Regions from separate parts of the Nonomuraea sp. C10 genome, predicted to be linked through region 4. Evidence: riboswitches for the same ligand, from Rfam matches in the RefSeq annotation. Region 4 holds a riboswitch; each other region holds the start of a gene.
The links. Region 4 has a riboswitch for cyclic di-AMP ahead of FR742_RS22645 (C40 family peptidase). Riboswitches for the same ligand answer to the same signal wherever they lie in the genome.

Region 1 (4,413 bases), 1.7 Mb from region 4:
CTCGGCCAGGACCTTCAGCCGGCCCGGCACCTACACCGGCACGCTGACGGTCCGCACGCCGGGCGGCGCGCCCGTCACCGGGGACCTGACGGTCACCGTCACGGGGTGAGCTCACCCTTCAGGCACAGCAGGAGACCGCGCGTCAGGGTGGTGGACGTGAAGCCGGACCCGGCGAGCGCGGCCTGGACCTTGACCGCGATCTCCTGCGCCTTGGCGGCGCCCGGCGGCTCGTAGAACAGGTGGAGCGAGCCGCCGGGCGCGAGCGCCCGCTTGACCGCCGCCAGCTCGGCGGTGGGGGAGCGGGTCCAGAAGACGTTCACGTTGACGGCGAACACCTTGTCGTACGGGCCGCCGGGCAGCCCGCCGCCGTCGAGCTCGGCCTGCTCGATCACCGCGGCGCCCGCCTCGACGTGGCGGGCGTTGCGCTCGCGTGCGGCCTCGACCGCCGTCGCCGACCGGTCGATCGCGGTGACGGAGGCGGAGCGCTCGCAGAGCAGTCCGACGGCGACGCCGCGGCCGCAGCCGATCTCCAGGACCCGCTCGCCCGGCCGCGTTTCCAGGGTCTCGACGGCCCACAGCAGCCTCTCCGGCACCTTCATGACGGCGAAACTAGCACCGCGCCCGGTGTCCGCCTGCCGGACATTACGTTTATGTCAGCTTTTGTCCTGGCAAGAGTCATACGCCAGCTTGAACCGCGAGACACAGGAGCCGACCGTGCACCATTTCGCGATCGCCACCGTCGCCGAAGAGAGCACCGACTTCCGCCGGGTTCTGTGGACCGGGGAGAAGGTCCAGGTCGTCACCATGACCATCCCGCCGGGCGGTGAGATCGGCGAGGAGGTGCACGAGGACACCGACCAGATCCTCACCTTCGTCTCCGGGATCGGAGAGGCCCGTGTCGGCGGTGAGGTCCGTCCGGTGAAGGCGGGCGACCTGGTCGCCGTCCCGGCGGGCACCCCGCACAATTTCGTCAACACCGGCGCCGCGCCGCTGGTGCTCCACACGGCGTACGGGCCGCCCGAGCACGCCGACGGCACCGTGCACAAGACCAAGGAGGAGGCCGACCTGGCCGAGTCCGGCGAGGGCTCGCGCTAGAAGGACAGGCCGGTCGGGAAGCGGCAGTCGCCGGAGCGGCAGTCGGCGAGGCTCCGGGCGGCGAGGTCGCGGGCCCGGGCCAGCTCGGCGATCCTCGCGTCGATGCGCTCCACCACCGCTTCCAGCCGCCACCGCTCGCTCGCGCAGGTCGCGCCGCCCGCGTCGTGGGAGCGCAGGGCGCCGGCCACCTCGTCCAGCGTGAAACCCAGCTCCTGCAGGGCCTTGGCGGCGCGGATCCTGGACACCGCCGACGCGTCGAACACCCGGTAGCCCGACGGTCTGCGCCCCGCCGCCGGCAGCACGCCGCGGCGCTCGTAGAAGCGGACCGTGTCCACGCTGACCCCGGCCTCGCGGGCCACCTCGCCGATCTTCACACCGCTCTCCTCTTGACTCTGGACCTAGGTCCAGACTCTACGCTCCGGAAGTGACGGAAGGAGAGCACATCATGGACACCCCACCGATCGTCTGCGACATGACCACCGCCCGCGACACCCCCGAGGAACGGCTGGCCGAGTACCGGCGGCTGTTCGGCGAGGCGCTCACCGGACGCGAGCGGACCGCCGGGGGCATCCGGTTCCGGTTCCGCGCCGGTGACGGGGTCGAGGAGTGGGTACGGGATCTCGCCGCGCGGGAGAAGGCGTGCTGCGCGTTCTTCGCCTTCGAGGTCACGGCGCCGGGTGACGAGGTGATCTGGGACGCCGCCGCACCCGATGACGCGGGGCCGATCCTGGAGGAGTTCTACCTGCTGCCGGAGACGGCGGTGGGCCCGGCCGAGCTGCTGCGGCGCATGGAGGAGCGTGGGCTCAGGATCCACCAGGGCTGAGACGACTGTGACGCCTCCCTCGAGGGAGGCGTCACAGAGCGGGTCAGGCCGGACGGCCCAGGCTGCGGAGCTGGTCGGGGGTCAGGGCCGAGACGTTGTGGTCGATGGGCTTGTCGGAGTACTGGTGGATGGTCCACGACTTCCAGTCCGCCGGCGGGGTGATCTCGCCCTTGGGCTTGCTGTAGTGGGCCACCCAGAGCGGGTACTCCGACAGTCCCGCGCCGTAGGTGTCGGCGAAGTGCCAGCCGCTGTAGAACAGCGGCGTGACGCCGGTCTTGGCCTTGACGTGCGACAGCCAGGCCTTGGCCCAGGCGTTCACCTCGGAGACGGACCTGCCGTTGGTCGTCTCCAGGTCCAGCACCAGCAGGTCGCCGGGCTTGGCGGGCTGGGAGTTCACCACCGAGAGGAAGTGCTCGGCCTCGGCGATCGGGTTGTTGCGCGGGTGCGCGTAGTGGTAAGCGCCGCGCACGATGCCCTTCTTGTCCAGCTCCTGCCAGTGCCGGGCGAAGGTCTTGTCGGTGAAGCCGGTGCCCTCGGTGGCCTTGATGATGCCGAACTCGGCCGGGCTGGCCTCCCAGTCGTGGTCGGGCTGGTAGTTCGACACGTCCTGCCCGTACGTGAGCTGGGCCGCCTGCTGCTGGGCGATGGCCGGGTTCGGCTCGACGGGGGCGGCGGCGCCGCCGGTGGCGGCGATGGCGGTGCCGGTCACGCTGGCGACGGCGGTGGTCCCCGCCAGCAGCGCGCCGGCGAAGGCGTACTTGAGACGGTTGCTGGGACGGTACTTCAGCGCAGCGGCAAGCCGAGGCTTGGGCATGAGGAAATGACTCCTTGCTTCCATGCCGCCTACCGGGTTAGCTGACGGGTTCGGAGTTGGAAGTCCCCTACGGACGCTGGCGTCCGATTCACCCCAGGAAGTGGGTCCCCGGCTCCGCGAGACGCGGATTCGGCGGCCGTGCGCTGCCCTGGCGTGAGGGGGACACCGTCAGGACAGCGCACGGTCCGGTCAATCGATGCGGCAACAGAGTTGAGGTATCACCGCGAATACGCAAAAGGTATATATGCAGACAAAAATATTGCAAGTATGACATATCCGGTTTGGAGGTTCGGACCCGGGGTAACACCCCCGAAACCCCTTGTACGTAAGGGAATCCGGCCTCTGGGTAAAATCTCCCGGCGGTGCCGTCACGGCGCCGCGAAAGTGCCCTGCCTGCGCACCGTGTGCCAGCGCAGCCGCACCCCGAGCAGCGCCGTCGCCACCGACTGGAACACCACCAGATACATCAGCTGCCGGTACACCAGCTGCTGCAGCGGCAGCACCCACAGCGCCGACACCCGCTCCCGGTCCAGCCGCAGCGCGTACCAGCCCGCCGCCGCCTGCACCACCACGAACCCGGCCCACACCGCCACCGCCGGCAGCGGGTCGCCGACCGCCGTGTGGTAGACGGCCATCAGGTCCACCACCGGCGCCAGCAGCGGCAGCAGCACGTGGAACAGCGCCAGGTAACCCAGGCAGCGGCGGCCGAACGGACCCGGCTCGGCCAGCGCGCGGCGGTGCTTCCACATCGCCTGCATCGTGCCGTAGCACCAGCGGTAGCGCTGCCGCCACAGCTGCCCCAGGGTCGCGGGCGCCTCCGTCCACGCCAGCGCCCGCTCCTCGTACACCACCCGCCAGCCTGCCCGGCACAGCGCCATCGTCAGGTCGGTGTCCTCGGCCAGCGTGTCGGTGCTCACCCCGCCGAGCCCGACCAGCGCGCCGCGCCGGAACGCGCCGATCGCCCCCGGCACCGTCGGCATGCAGTCGAGCAGCTCGAACGCGCGCCGGTCCAGGTTGAAGCCGATCACGTACTCGACGTGCTGCCAGCGGCCGATGAGCCCGCGCCGGTTGCCGACCTTGGTGTTGCCGCTCACCGCGCCCACGCGGGGGTCGGCGAGCCGGCGCACGAGATGCCCGATCGTGTCCGGCTCGAACACCGTGTCACCGTCGACCATGACGAGGAACTCGTGGCGCGCGTGCCGGATGCCGGTGTTCAGCGCGGCGGCCTTGCCGGCGTTGTCCTGCCTGATCACCCGTACTCCCGGCAGCCGCGGCCCGGCGGCGGCCTCGGCGGTGCGGTCGGTGGAACCGTCGTCCACCACCAGCACCTCCACCGGCCCGGGGTACGCGGTCGCGACGAGCGAGCGCACGGTCGCGGCGATCCCCGCCTCCTCGTTGTACGCGGGCACGATCACGCTCACCCCCGGCGGCCGTTCCCAGGTCAGGGCCGGTCCCGGACCCCGGGAGCGCCGGGCGTGCACCCGGGCCAGCACCACCAGGAGCAGCAGCCGGGCCAGCGTCAGCACGCCGGTGGCGAAAAGCACCCACCACAGCGCGTCCGTGAACGCGTTCGCCGCGCGCTGCGCCAGGCCGAGCGCGGCGCCGGCGATCCGCTCCGGCTGCGCGGCCGGCCGGTGCGCCGACGGCATGCCGAGCGCGGAGGTCAGCGTCTCGGCGCGGT
Region 2 (4,413 bases), on a different contig from region 4:
GTGGAGGCGTTCAAGTCCTGGTTCTTCCTCGACGACGCGGTGGTCTGCCTGGGCGCGGGCATCACCGGCAGGGACGGCGCGCCGGTGGAGACCGTGGTCGACAACCGCCGCACCGCCGCGCTCCTCACCGTGGACGACGCGAACGGCTGGGCCCATCTGGCGAGACACGGCGGCTACGTCGTCCGCGACGGCGGCGTGCTGCGCCGCCTGCGCGAGCACCGGCCGGGCGGCGGGATGACGCGCCCGTACGTCACGCTCTGGCTCGGTCACGGGCTGGACCCCAGCGACGCCCGCTACGACTACCTGCTGCTGCCGAACGCCACCGTGGCGGCGACCAGGGCCCGCGCCGCCGACCCCGGATGGGCGCGGGTGCTCGCCAACACGACCTCCCAGCAGGGCGTGCACGTGCCGTCGGCGGGGGTGACGGCGGTCAACTTCTGGCAGCCGGGCACCGCGGGCCCGCTGTCGGCGTCCGGGCCGTGCGCGGTGCTCGTCACCGAGCGCGGCGACGGCTCGGCCACCGTCACCGTGTCCGACCCGCGCCGCGACCTGACGGAGCTGACCGTCACCTGGAACCGCCCGGTGGCGGCGGTGACGGGACGCCCGGCGGCCCTGACAGGGGCGCGGACGGGACGGCGGCTCACGCTGACGTTCGGCCCGCTGCCGGACTCCGTGTCGGTCACCGTCCGGCCGGGCGGAGGCGGGTGAGATCTCGCGGTCTCTGACCGGCGGAAATTTCTCACACCCGGAGAGCCACGACGCGTGCGGCCCGAGTAGTTTTTCAGATCGGACCCCGGCCGTGATAGACGTCTCATGAGATGGTCTTGCAGGATTTGGCCAGCATGAGCTGGTAAGTCTGGTCGGCAGGTCCTAGATCCAACGAGTCAAGGATGTGCCCATGCGCGCCAGAGACCTGCTTGCCGACTATCCCGTCGTGACCCTTGAGACGCCTGTGCTCCAGGCAGCCCGGTTGCTCGCCGAGCAGGATCTGCCCGGTCTGATCGTCAAGAACGACGACCAGCTCACCATTTTGCCGGGCACGGAAGCACTGCGACTGGCCGTGCCGCGCTACATCATGGACGATCCGGCGCTGGCCCGGGTGGTCGACGAGGCGCACGCCGACGAGTTCCTGCGCGCGCTGGGCAGTCGTACGGTGCGCGAGGTGCTGCCCCGGGAGCGGCGGGAGCTGCCCGTCACGGATCCTGACGCGACCGTGCTGGAGCTGGCCGCGCTGATGGCGCGCACCCGCAGCCCGTTGGTGGCCATCGTGGACAAGGGCCGGTTGCTGGGTGCGGTCACGCTGCAGGCGCTGCTGGACAGGATGCTAGGCACATGAGCCCGCTCGCCTGGGCGAGCGTCGCAGTGTTCGTGTCCGCCTACGCGCTGATCGCCACCGAGAAGGTGAACCGGGTGGCGGCGGCGCTGGGCGGGGCGTGGGTCATGCTGTTGATCCACGCGACCAACGCCGGGTCGGCGTTCTTCTCCGAGCATGCCGGGATCGACTGGAACGTCATCTTCCTGCTGCTCGGCATGATGGTCATCGTCGGGGTGCTGAAAGAGACCGGCGTCTTCGAGTATCTGGCGATCTGGGCGGCCAAACGCGCCCAGGGGCGGCCCTTCCGGCTGATGGTCCTGCTGGTCCTGATCACGGCAGGCGCGTCGGCGCTGCTCGACAACGTGACCACGGTGCTGCTGATCGCGCCGGTGACGTTCCTGGTGTGCGAGCGGCTGGCCGTGTCGCCGGTCCCCTTCCTGATCGCCGAGGCGCTGGCCTCCAACATCGGCGGCGCGTCGACGCTGGTGGGCGACCCGCCGAACATCATCATCGCCAGCCGGGGCGGGCTGAGCTTCAACGACTTCCTCATCCACATGGCGCCCATGGTGATCGTGCTGGTCGCGGTGTTCGTGGGGCTCTGCTGGCTCATGTGGGGCCGGACGTTCCGGTACGACCCGGACCGGGCGCAGGAGGTCATGGCGCTGGACGAGAAGGAGGCGATCGCCGACCCGTGGCTGCTGTGGCAGTCGCTCGTCGTGCTGGTGCTGGTGCTGGCGGCGTTCGTGCTCCATCCGGTGCTGCACTACGAGCCGTCGGTGGTGGCGCTGCTGGGCGCCGGCGTGCTGGTGGCCTTCACCAAGGTGACCACGGAGAAGTCGCTGGCCGAGGTGGAGTGGCCGACGCTGGTGTTCTTCGCCGGGCTGTTCGTCATGGTCGGCGCGCTCGTCCACACCGGGGTCATCGACCAGGTCTCCAGGGCCGCCGTGGAGGCCACGGCGGGCCGGTTGGACGTGGCGACGATGGGGCTGCTGGGCGGTTCCGCCGTGGTGTCGGCGGTCGTGGACAACATCCCGTACGTGGCCACGATGAGCCCGATCGTGGCGGAGCTCGTGGCGGCGCAGGGCGGCGAGTCGGCGCAGGTGCTCTGGTGGGCGCTGGCGTTCGGGGCCGACCTGGGCGGCAACGCCACGGCGGTGGGCGCGGCGGCCAACGTGGTCGTGCTGGGCATCGCGGCCCGCAACGGCACGCCGATCAGCTTCTGGCACTTCACCAAGTACGGGGTGATCGTCACGGTCGTCACGGTGACCCTGGTGGCGCCGTATCTGTGGTTCCGATACCTGTAGAAACCCCCGCAAAGGTAAAATATTCGCCCCGAAAACCCCTATGCCATAGGGGATCCCGTCGTCGGGGCCCGTTCCGCGCTTGCCCTTTCCCTTGCGCGACGATTACCTTCGAACCCATCGATGGCACGCGCTTGAGCAGCGCTTTTAGGTAAGCCCCCGCGCGTTGCCGATGAATTGCCGAGACCGCGCCCACCCGCGCACATTGCGGGAACACGGCGCGGCCGCCGAATCCGCCCTCTGGCGGAACCGGGGACCCACCTTTCTCTGGGGTGAATCGGTCGCTCTTCACCAAGGGCGCGCCGTAGGGCACTTCCACGCCCGAACCCGACAGCTAACCCGGTAGGCGGCATGGAAGCAAGGAGCAATCCCCGAGCATGGTCAAGCACATCTTCGATCGCATCCCGTCCACCTCCCGCCTGGCCCTGGGCGCCACCCTGGCACTCGGCGCCGCCTTCGCCGGCACCTCCGCCGCCGCCACCGCGGCCGCCGCCTCCCCCTCCCAGCCGCACCCGGTCGCCCACCAGCAGAGCAGCGCGAACCAGTCCACCGCCGTCAGCGCGAGCACCGTCCTGCAGGTCGCCGAGTCGCAGATCGGCGTCACCGAGGACGCCGCCGGCGGCGGCACCAAGTTCCACCAGTGGTACATGTCCTCCCCGCGCGCGGCCGAGACCCTGGCCCGTGACGGCGGCGGCACGCCCGCGCTGTACGCCAACGCCCCCTGGTGCGCGATGTTCGTGTCCTGGGTCGGCGAGCAGGCCGGCGCCCGCTCCACGATCGGCTGGGACGCCTACACCGTCACCCACGCCCAGTGGTTCAAGGACAACAACCGCTGGGGCAGCCAGGCCAAGCCCGGCAGCGTCGTCTTCTTCGACTGGGGCGGCAGCAAGAACATCAGCGCCGTCGACCACGTCGGCCTGGTGAAGAAGGACAACGGCGACGGCACGATCACCACGATCGAGGGCAACACCGGCAACGGCAAGGTCGAGGAGCGCATCCGGCCCGTGTCCCACGTGGCCGGCTACGGCTACCCCGAGTACAAGGCCGCCTGAGCACGTTCTCCGCACCCGTCATTCCTCCGGCGATCCGGTCAGGTCTTCCCTGACCGGATCGCCGTCGTCCGCGGCCCCGGTCAGGACCGCGTTTTGACCGGCCGTTGGCCTGCCCGGCGACGACCCCGGGGGAGATCCAGGGGGTGGAAGCGCGTGCGACATGACGACGGTCCCCTACCAGCAGGACCCGGCCAAGACCAGGCGGTCGCCGCTCAGCGGGCGGCGGCTGCAACTCCGCCACGGTGAGGGCGACAAGCGGCACCTGACCAGCCTGCAAGGACTGTCGGCGCTGTCGCTGGACGCCCTCAGCTCGGTCGCCTACGGGCCGGAGGCCGCGGCGCTCGTCCTGGCCGGGGCCGGGGCCGCCGCCGTGGCGCTGACCCTGCCGATCACGATCGCCATCGCGGTCCTGCTGCTGATCCTCGTGTTCTCCTACAGGCAGGTCATCGCCGCCCACCCCGACGGCGGCGGGTCGTACGGGGTCGCGAAGGCGGAGCTGGGCCGCCGGGCGGGCCTGCTGGCCGCCGCGGCCCTGGTGGTGGACTACGTGCTGACCATCGCGGTCAGCCTCGCCGCCGCGGCCGCCAACCTGGCCTCGGCGTTCCCCGTCCTGCGACCGTACCTGGTGGAGACCTGCCTGGCCGGGGTGCTGCTGCTGACGGTCATCAACCTGTTCGGGGTGTCCGACAGCGCGCGGTTCCTCATGCTGCCCATGAGCCTGTTCGTGGTGTCCGTCCTCGGCGTC
Region 3 (4,413 bases), 4.1 Mb from region 4:
TGGCCGCCGGCCACTACGCGCGCCTCGGTGCTCCGGTCATGGGAGATCATCTGCGTCAGCGTCACGGCGCCGGTTACTACGCGCTCGGCCTGCTGTTCGGACAGGGTGAGTTCCGGGCCAGGCGGCTCCGGTTCGGCAGGCCCGACGTGCGGCGGCCGCCGGTGCGCCACCGGGTGCCCGCCGCCGGCAGGCCCGACGTGGCCGAATCCCTGCTGGCCGCCGCCTGCCCCCGCGATCACGTCGTCGACCTGCGCCTCGGGCCCAGGCCCGAGGCGGTGACCCGGTGGCTGGGCGAGCAGCAGTACGTGCGCGGTTACGGCGCCACGGCCGGGCGCTTCTCGTACAAGCTGACCTTCACCCCGGCCGTGCTCGGCGCCGCCTTCGACGGGCTCGCCTACATCGCGCACGGCACCTGTTCGACCCCGCTGTAAGGGTTGTCACAGCGGGGGCCGGGGGCCGATGGCGCCCAGGCGGTCGGCGTATCTGCCGAGGCCGAGTGCCATCGACTCGACGGGCCGGTCCGCGCGCCGCACCGGCACGCCCATGGCGGCGCGCAGGCGTCTGGCCAGGCCGCGCAGCAGCGCGCCGCCGCCGGTCAGCACCGCCCCGTGCGCGGCGACGTCGGCGGCGAGCTCGGCGGGGCAGCGCTCCAGGGCCGTCGCCGCCGCGCGGGCGATGGCGTCGGCCGGCGCCCGGGTGACCTCGTACAACTGCTGGACGGGCAGCCACGCGACCCGCTCGCGCCGCGACTCCGGGTCGAGGCCGCGGACGATCACGTGCCGGTCCAGCGGTTTCCAGGACGGGCCCGCGCGGAGCTTGGCCGCCTCCGCCTCCGCCTCGCCGACCAGCAGCCCGTGCTCACGGGCGACCAGGGTGGCGATCGCCGCGTTCACGGCGTCGCCGCCGGCGTGGACGGTCCCGGCGGCGACGACGGCGCCGCAGGCGAGGATCGCGATCCTGGTCAGGTGAGGGCCGATGTCGACGATCATGCGCCCGGCCGGCTCCGTCACCGGGAGCCCCGCGCCGAGCGCCACCGCGACGGCGTGCTCCACGAGGTACACCCGCCTGGCGTCCGCCTCGTAGGCCAGGTCGCGCACGGCCGAGCTCAGGATGGGCGGGGCGCCGTCGGGCAGCGCCATCACCAGCCGCGGCCGGGCGTACGGGTGCCCGTGCACCTTGCTCAGGAAGTGCTTGACCAGCCGCCCGGCGAGCTCGCCGCCCTCGCGCACCGGCCAGCGGGCGATCCCGTCGTCGTCCCGTACCGCCCGCGTGCCCGCCCCGCTGGAGGGCGAGCACGCCGCGTACGCGTCCGCGCCGAAGAGCGTGCGGCCCGTGGCCGCGCAGGCCGCCGCCATCGACGGCTCGTTGAGCACGACGCCCAGGCCGGGGGCGTAGATCTGGGTGGTGGCCGTGCCGAGATCGATCGCGAGATCCCGGCCGAGGAACGCGAGCGGGCTCACCGCCGCGGCTCCGGGGGGTAGAGCTGCATGTCCGTGGTGTTTCCTCGATCGGGTCAAGGCAACACCAAGTCGCCGGCGCGCGTCCCGCCGATGATCCCGGTTATGCGCTGTCAAGGCCTGCGTGCGAAGCTGGAGGCTGTACGCACATCAGGAGGCCCTCATGGCGGAAACCCCGGAGCCGGAAGTCGACGAGACTCCCGAGGACGAGATGAAGCGCAAGTTCCGTGAGGCACTGGAGCGCAAGCGCGGCCAGCAGGCGGGATCTGGCGGCAGTGGTAGGGGCGCCGACCATTCCAAGATCCACGGAGCCCACGGCCCGGCTGCCGGCAAGCGGTCCTTCAGGCGCAAGAGCGGCGGCTGAATCTGGGTGTTCAAGGGGGTACGGCATGCCGTACCCCCTTTTTCTAGGTAGATCTTCGCCCGAATCATGGGCTTACCTTTGCGTTTGTCCGATTTGCTCGCTAGATTGGTCGGCGTTACCAGGCAGTGACCTTGGCTCTTCACCAGGAAGAGGCGGCTGCCTGGCGCCGAATCCCGCTCCCCCGCGGGAACCGGGGACCCACCTTCTGGGGTGAATCCGGCCCATGCGGCCGGTAGGGCATCTCCACGTCCGAACCCGTCAGCTAACCCGGTAGGCGAGATGGAGAGGACGTTTTCCTGTGATGAATCACCGCGCCCGTCCCCCCTACCGCGGGATGTCATCGGCCGCCGATTGAGCGGCACCATTTCCTGATCTTCCTTTCGCGCTCCCACCGTAGCGTCCGTACGGCTTGATGCCCGGCTACGTCGTTCCGCGAGCGCATCTTTGCTGTTGCCTCACAAAGGACTTCTGTTTTTCATGTCTGCTCGTTTCAGCATGCGTTCCATCGCCGCGATCGTCGCCGCCGCCGGCACGCTGGCGCTCGGCTCCGGCGCCGCCGCTCACGCCGACACCGACAAGGGCACGGAGAAGGTCCTGCTCCAGGGCGAGACCACGGCCTCCTACTTCTGGGACGACGGCTCCGGCCGCGCGGGTGACACCGGCCTGCCGGCCAGCGGCAAGCCCATGCAGAAAGGCATGGCCGCCAGCCCCAGCTGGCCGCTGCTGACCGAGGGCTACGTCGTCTACAAGGGCAAGAAGGCGCCGTTCTTCGTCGGCGACCGCGGCCCGGGCGTCCCGTCCAGCAAGGGCATCATGCTCGACCTGGACGGCAAGACCTTCGCCGACCTGACCGGCGGGAAGTTCAACCCGCGCACGCTCATGGTGGACGGCAACGGCGGCAAGGGCCACATCGAGGTCGAGTACGTCATCACCAAGTGGGGTGACGGCCTGGGCCTGAAGAACCACCCGGTCGCCTTCTCCGAGGGCGCCTACAAGCGCATGGACCGCAACCCGGCCGCCCCGCCGGTCCTGGCCGGGGACAAGGCGGACGACAAGGCGGACAAGAAGGACGAGGAGAAGGCCGTCGCGGGCCAGTCCGGCAGCGACAAGGCCGAGCCCGTGAAGACCAGCCCCGTGAAGGCCGACCCGGTGAACCTCGTCAAGGCCCCGGCCGAGCCGCAGCCCGCCGCCGGCGGCGCCGAGGCGGCCGCGGCCACCGAGCGGAGCAACGTGGCGGGAGCCGCCGTGGCCGGCGGCGTGATCCTCGTCGGCGGCGGCCTGGTGCTGGGCCGCGAGCGCATCCGCAAGCTCGTGCGCCGCTGACCTTTGCGTCACCACGATTAGAATGTCATTCTAGAGCCGTGACCTCGACCGCATCGGCTCATGGAATCGACATCGCGTACGAGAGCTTCGGCTCTCCCGACGGGCGCCCGCTCCTCCTGATCATGGGGCTGGGCGCCCAGCTCATTCACTGGGACGACGAGCTGTGCGAGCAGCTCGCCGAGCAGGGGCACCATGTCGTCAGGTTCGACAACCGCGACGCCGGGATGTCCACCCACCTCCACGAGGCGGGCGCGCCCGCACCGGGCAAGCCGGCGCCCTACCTGCTGGACGACATGGCCGCGGACACCGCCGGGCTGATGGACGCCCTCGGCTGGCCGGCCGCGCACGTGATGGGCGCCTCGATGGGCGGCATGATCGCCCAGTCGCTCGCCATCCGGCATCCCGAGCGGGTGCTCACCCTCATCTCGATCATGTCGACCCCCGGTGGCGCGGTCGCCCCGCCGAGCGAGAGCGCCCGGTCGGTCCTGTTCACCAAGCCGGTGACCACCCGGGAGGAGGCCATGACCCAGGCGCTGGCGACCTGGTCGGTCATCGGCTCCCCGGGGTACGAGCTCGACCGCGAGCGTGTCCAGCGGCTGGCCGGGGAGGCGTTCGACCGCGGCCACGACCCGGCGGGGTTCGCCCGGCAGCTCGCCGCCATCATGGCGTCGCCCGACAGGACCGAGGCCCTCACCCGGCTCAACGTCCCGGCGCTGGTCATCCACGGGGCCGACGACCAGCTCGTCCCGCTCTCCGGGGGGCAGGCCACGGCAGCGGCCATCCCGGGCGCCGAGCTCAAGGTCTTCCCCGGCATGGGGCACGACCTCCCGCGGGCGCTCTGGCCGGAACTCGTCGAGGCCGTCACCAAGCTCACCGCCGGTCACGCGGGCCCGGCCCGCTGATCCCGGGACCGTTGGAAGGGGCGCACCTCGCGAAGCGCCGGGAGGCTGCCGCTCGCGAGATGCGCCCCGGCGGCGGCACGCGCTCGCCGCGCCCGGACGCGTGCCGCCGGGTTCTCGGGGGAGGGTCAGACCTCCAGCTTCTCCTCGATGCTCTTGAGATGGTGCCTGGCCAGGGCCAGGTTGGCCCGGCCGCGGTCCAGGGCCAGATAGAGGAACAGGCCCTTGCCGCCGCGCCCGGAGATCGGCCGGATGATGTGGTACTGGCCGCCGAGCGTGATGAGGATGTCCTCGATGGCGTCGTTGAGCCCGAGCGAGTCCATCGTGCGGAGCTTCGCCTTGACGACCTCGGTGTTGCCGGCCGCGGCGA
Region 4 (4,413 bases):
CAGGAACGTCGCCAGCGTCATCAACCCCAGGATCGCGCCCGCCGCGCGCCAGTCGGCGATCGACGTGACCCCGGCGCGCCGGCGCACCGGCCCGAAGACCAGGAACAGCAGGATCGCGCCGAGCGCCGCGCCCAGCGCGCCGACGAGCGTGCCGTAGAGCACGTCGTTCTCCCCCGCGTGGCCCAGCTCGTGCGCCACCACCAGCTCGACCTCGGGCTGCGGGGCCTTGAGCAGGTTGTCGTAGACCACGATGCGGCGGGTGGCGCCGAACCCGGACACGTAGGCGTTCAGCGCGGTGGTGCGACGGGAGGCGTCGGCCACCAGCACGTCCTCCACCGGCACCCCGTCGCGCTCGGCCATCGCCAGCAGGTTCGTCCGCAGCGGGCCTTCGGACATGGACCTGAAGTCGTTGAACACCGGCTCGAACACCACCGGGTAGACGAACGAGGCGGCCACGGTGAGCGCGAACGCCCCCGCCGCGGCGGGGATCCACCAGCGCCTGAACCGCCGGGCCAGCGCCACCACCGCCACGACCATCACGCCCAGCAGAGCCGTGTTGATGGCGATGCTCTTGAGCCGGTCGCCCGTCCAGGACGCCCAGTCCTGCGTGGAGAGGCCGTAGTCGCGCAGCACGGTCTCGAACCAGACGCCGAGCGGCCAGCGCAGCGCCTCCTCGACGACCGTGAGCACGAGCACCCCCAGCAGGACCCGCACCCACCACGGCCCGCGCAGCACCCCGAGGATTCTGGCGCCCAGCGGGGTGGCGACGAGCAGGCCCGCGAACACCAGCGTCAGCCCGAGCGACAGATAGCCGGGCACACCGGTGGCCGTGTCGAACGCCTGCGCGCGGGCGATCTGCCCGGCGGTGAAGTCCGCGGCCGGGTCGGCGGCCACCTCCGGCGCCCCCGGCAGCGCCTGCCACGGCGTCGTCAGCCCCACCACCACGAGGATCCCGGCCCCCAGCACGACCCCGGCCACCCCAGCCTGCCGCCGCCCCCTCCGACCCACCCCACCGTCCTGCGGCCCCGGCGTCCCGGATCGGGTCTCGGTCCGCTCGCCAGCGGCGCCGTTCCTGTCGTGGCCGTCGTCCACTTCGCGTCCTCTCACCCCAGCTGGTCCCGCACGTACGCGCGCCACCCCCGGGTCAGGCCGCCGAGCGTGAGCCCCCTCGCGGCGAGTGCCCGGTCGGTGCCGACACTCTGGGCATCACGGTAGAGCCTCACCAGAGTCCCCTCGCCCGCGCTCTCGGCCAGGAACCGACACGCCAGCCACGCCTCCTGGTACGCCCGCGCCAGCGCGTCCCCCCGGGAGCCGAAGTCACCGGCCCCGGGCAGTTCGTCCGGCAGCCGCCCCGCCCGCACCTCGGCCGCCAGTTCGGCCGCCGCCACGGTGACCGCCAGCCCCGCGTCCCGATAGGCCACGTAGTCGGCGAATCCCTCGTACAGCCAGCCGGGCAGCCCGTCGGTGCCCGCGGCGACGTGCGTGAGCTCATGGGCGAGGACCACGTCCCTGCCGGTCGGGTTGAGCCGCGCGAAACCCTCGGGCACCACGATCACCCGCCGCCCGTCGGCCACCGCCGCCAGCCCGCGCACGTCGGCGACGCCGGCCAGCCGCGCGGCCTGCTCCCCTGAGGCGGGCACCAGCACCAGCGGGCGCACGGGCCGGCCCAGCACGCCCGACACCCGTCGCCCCGCCGCGTCGGCCCGCCGCGCCAGATCGGCCAGCAGCCCGGGATCGGCCCGCTGCCCGGCGACCAGCGCCCGCTCGCCGCGCGCGACGCCCAGCTCGCCCCGCCACAGCTCCCGCACCCCGGCCAGCTCGTCGGGCACCCCGGCGGACCACGACTCCGGCGCCGCCCCGCCGGGCGCGGCCACGGCGAGGACCAGCCCCGCCACCACCGCTCGACGGCCCACGATCCCGGACATGCTGTCCGATGCTAGCGGCGGGACGCCCGTCCCACGCATCACGAAGGCCCCGCCCCCAGACAGGGGCGGGGCCTTCGCGATCGGTCACAGACCGGGGCGTACCGCGCCGGCGAACGACGACTTGCGCCATCCGTTCAGCTTCTCGACGCGCACCGTCTTGCCCGAGCTCGGCGAGTGCACCATCTTGCCCTTGCCGATGTACATGCCCACGTGGCCGAGCCCGCGGAAGAACATCAGGTCACCCGGCTTCAGGTTCTTGTAGGAGACCTTCTTCCTGATGCCCGCGAACTGGCTGTTCGTCACGCGCGGGATCTTGACCCCGGCCTTCCGCCAGGCGAACTGGACGAGACCTGAGCAGTCGAAGGCGTGCGGCCCGGTGGCCCCGTAGCGGTACGGGTCACCGATCTGCTTCTTGGCCACCGCGACGGCCTTGTGGGCCTTCACCTTCTGCCGGGCCGCCTTCGCCTGCTTCTTGGACAGGACCTTCTTCGAAGTCGCCTTCTTGGAAGCAGTGGTCTTGACGGCCTCGACCGTCGTCACCGAAGCTCCGGCCGGGGCGATCACCGTGTCCGCCTGCGCCGCCGGGACGTGGAGGGCCAGCCCTCCGGCCGTCACGGTCATGCTGAGCGCCACGCCGCTGACGGCAAGGCGAGACAGACGGGGGTTCTTAGGGGAGGTAGACAGGATTGCTCCTTGAGTCTTCCACGAACGCCTACCGGGTTAGCTGACGGATTCGGGCCTGGAAGTCGCCCTACGGCGCGTCGCCGCGCCGATTCACCCCTGATCCCGCCCTGAAATGACGGGATCTATGGTTCCCCGGCTCCGTGCCTCCTGGCTGCACGGATTCGGCAGGCCACCACCCGGGTGAAGGTTCCCGGAGATGCGGCGGTGACCGGCGGATTCTTGTTCGTCCACGTCGCGGCGCCGGCGGCGCGGCGGCGATGGCCGGCGGCGGGCATGGAGTGTCCGCCGCGACGCCAGAACCTACGCCTGAAGTCATGGGCTGGCAAAGGCACGGTAAGCACATGACGATCTGACAAGCCCGCTGTCAGACCCGCGGATCCCTGCTGGCAAGCCAGTCCCGTTACCCAGATGTGACCATACTCACACTTGCCGCCCTGACGGTGTGTCAGAGCCCTTCTGTCACATGAGTCACAGGGGTTTCAGCGGCTCACGGGCGTACCGCGCCGACGAGCCGGCGCCCGTACGCGGAGAGCGGGACGACCTTGACCACGTCACCGGTCTGCGGCGCGTGCACGATCTTGCCGTTTCCCGCATAGATGCTCACGTGGCCCAGCCCTTCGCTGAAGATGAGGTCACCGGGCTCCAGGGCGTCCAGCGACACCCTCCGGCTCGCGCCCCAGGCCCACTGCTGCCACGTCGTACGCGGCAGGGAGACGCCGGCCGCGCGCCACGAGGCCTGCGTCAGGCCGGAGCAGTCCCAGCCGCCGGGCCCGGTGCCGCCGAACTGGTAGGGCTTGCCGATCTGCGCGTACGCGAAGTTGAGCACCGCCGCCGCGCTCCCCGAGGCGGGGCCGGTGTACTTGACGCCGGTGCTGTTCGGGTCGCCGACGCGGTAGGCGCCGAGGCGGTCGAGCAGCTTCTTCTGCTGGGCGATCAGCTTCTCGATCTCGGAGCGCTCCTTCTTGACCTTGTCGCGCTCCTCGTCGGCCTCGCCCAGAGCCCCCTGGGCCTTGTCACGCTCGGTCTTGAGCCCGCGGTTCTCCCGGTCGAAGGCGGCCAGCCTGCCGGCGCGGTCGGCGGTCAGCCGCTCCGTCAGCGCCATCTGGTAGAGCAGGTCACCCGGGTTCTCGGCGGTCACCATGGTCGGCATCGAGGTCAGGTCGCGGCCCATCTTGTAGCCGTCGACGGCCATCGTGACGACCTGCTGGCGCAGCTCGGCGACGGTGGCGAGCTTGCGCTTGTAGCCGGCGTTGAGCTTGTCGTAGCGCTTCTTGGCGGCCTTGTAGTTCTCCGTCGCCGTGTTGTAGCGATCGACGACCTTGTCGGCCTTGTCGTTGAGCTTCTCGAGCTTGGCCTTGGCCTGACTGATCGTCGGTTGCGGGTCGGCGGCCACTCCTCCCGTGGGGAGAGTGATCAGCCCGATCACGAGACCCGCGGCCAGCGGCGCCCGGCCCAACCTCACAGCTCGCCTCCCAGGGGGAATACATCTGGGGCGAAATAGTACAGAAGTGGAAGGTGAGGTCTCACCCAAACACTGATTTGTAATCTAGGCGCGGCCGAGCCTGCGCAGCAGCAAAGCAGACGAAACGGGTCTGGCTCCCATGCGCCGGACGGATTCGGCCACCTCGCGGTCGGAGGAGACCACGGCCATGGCGCGGCCCGGCGGCTCGGCGCGTACGAGCTGGCGGATCAGGTCGTCGGCGATCTCCCCCGGCGCGCTGAACAGCACCCGCACCCCGCGCGGCGCGACGACCTGCACCGGCGCGTTCAGCTCCGCGCCGTCGAACACCACGGTCACCTCGAC

Region 1: linked by a shared signal. The riboswitch ahead of FR742_RS14685 (glycoside hydrolase family 25 protein) and the one ahead of FR742_RS22645 (C40 family peptidase) in region 4 are both predicted to bind cyclic di-AMP.
Region 2: linked by a shared signal. The riboswitch ahead of FR742_RS36440 (CHAP domain-containing protein) and the one ahead of FR742_RS22645 (C40 family peptidase) in region 4 are both predicted to bind cyclic di-AMP.
Region 3: linked by a shared signal. The riboswitch ahead of FR742_RS45565 (hypothetical protein) and the one ahead of FR742_RS22645 (C40 family peptidase) in region 4 are both predicted to bind cyclic di-AMP.

What each region holds. Positions count from the first base shown of each region.
Region 1 is NZ_VPFF01000001.1:3,217,885-3,222,297, forward strand. Features, by position in the region: gene FR742_RS14660 (family 20 glycosylhydrolase) at 1-109, shown strand, start outside; gene FR742_RS14665 (class I SAM-dependent methyltransferase) at 99-599, opposite strand; gene FR742_RS14670 (cupin domain-containing protein) at 715-1,095, shown strand; gene FR742_RS14675 (MerR family transcriptional regulator) at 1,092-1,469, opposite strand; gene FR742_RS14680 (hypothetical protein) at 1,541-1,918, shown strand; gene FR742_RS14685 (glycoside hydrolase family 25 protein) at 1,962-2,732, opposite strand; cyclic di-AMP (ydaO/yuaA leader) riboswitch at 2,744-2,877, opposite strand; gene FR742_RS14690 (bifunctional polysaccharide deacetylase/glycosyltransferase family 2 protein) at 3,101-4,413, opposite strand, start outside.
Region 2 is NZ_VPFF01000003.1:1,041,584-1,045,996, reverse strand. Features, by position in the region: gene FR742_RS36455 (polysaccharide lyase 8 family protein) at 1-708, shown strand, start outside; gene FR742_RS36450 (CBS domain-containing protein) at 899-1,336, shown strand; gene FR742_RS36445 (ArsB/NhaD family transporter) at 1,333-2,619, shown strand; cyclic di-AMP (ydaO/yuaA leader) riboswitch at 2,832-2,980, shown strand; gene FR742_RS36440 (CHAP domain-containing protein) at 2,994-3,668, shown strand; gene FR742_RS36435 (APC family permease) at 3,829-4,413, shown strand, end outside.
Region 3 is NZ_VPFF01000001.1:803,709-808,121, forward strand. Features, by position in the region: gene FR742_RS03740 (erythromycin esterase family protein) at 1-431, shown strand, start outside; gene FR742_RS03745 (rod shape-determining protein) at 438-1,460, opposite strand; gene FR742_RS03750 (DUF5302 domain-containing protein) at 1,621-1,821, shown strand; cyclic di-AMP (ydaO/yuaA leader) riboswitch at 1,976-2,113, shown strand; gene FR742_RS45565 (hypothetical protein) at 2,299-3,144, shown strand; gene FR742_RS03760 (alpha/beta fold hydrolase) at 3,183-4,046, shown strand; gene FR742_RS03765 (hypothetical protein) at 4,172-4,413, opposite strand, start outside.
Region 4 is NZ_VPFF01000001.1:4,914,971-4,919,383, forward strand. Features, by position in the region: gene FR742_RS22635 (M48 family metallopeptidase) at 1-1,008, opposite strand, end outside; gene FR742_RS22640 (hypothetical protein) at 1,104-1,925, opposite strand; gene FR742_RS22645 (C40 family peptidase) at 2,010-2,558, opposite strand; cyclic di-AMP (ydaO/yuaA leader) riboswitch at 2,620-2,786, opposite strand; gene FR742_RS22650 (NlpC/P60 family protein) at 3,097-4,071, opposite strand; gene FR742_RS22655 (NYN domain-containing protein) at 4,156-4,413, opposite strand, start outside.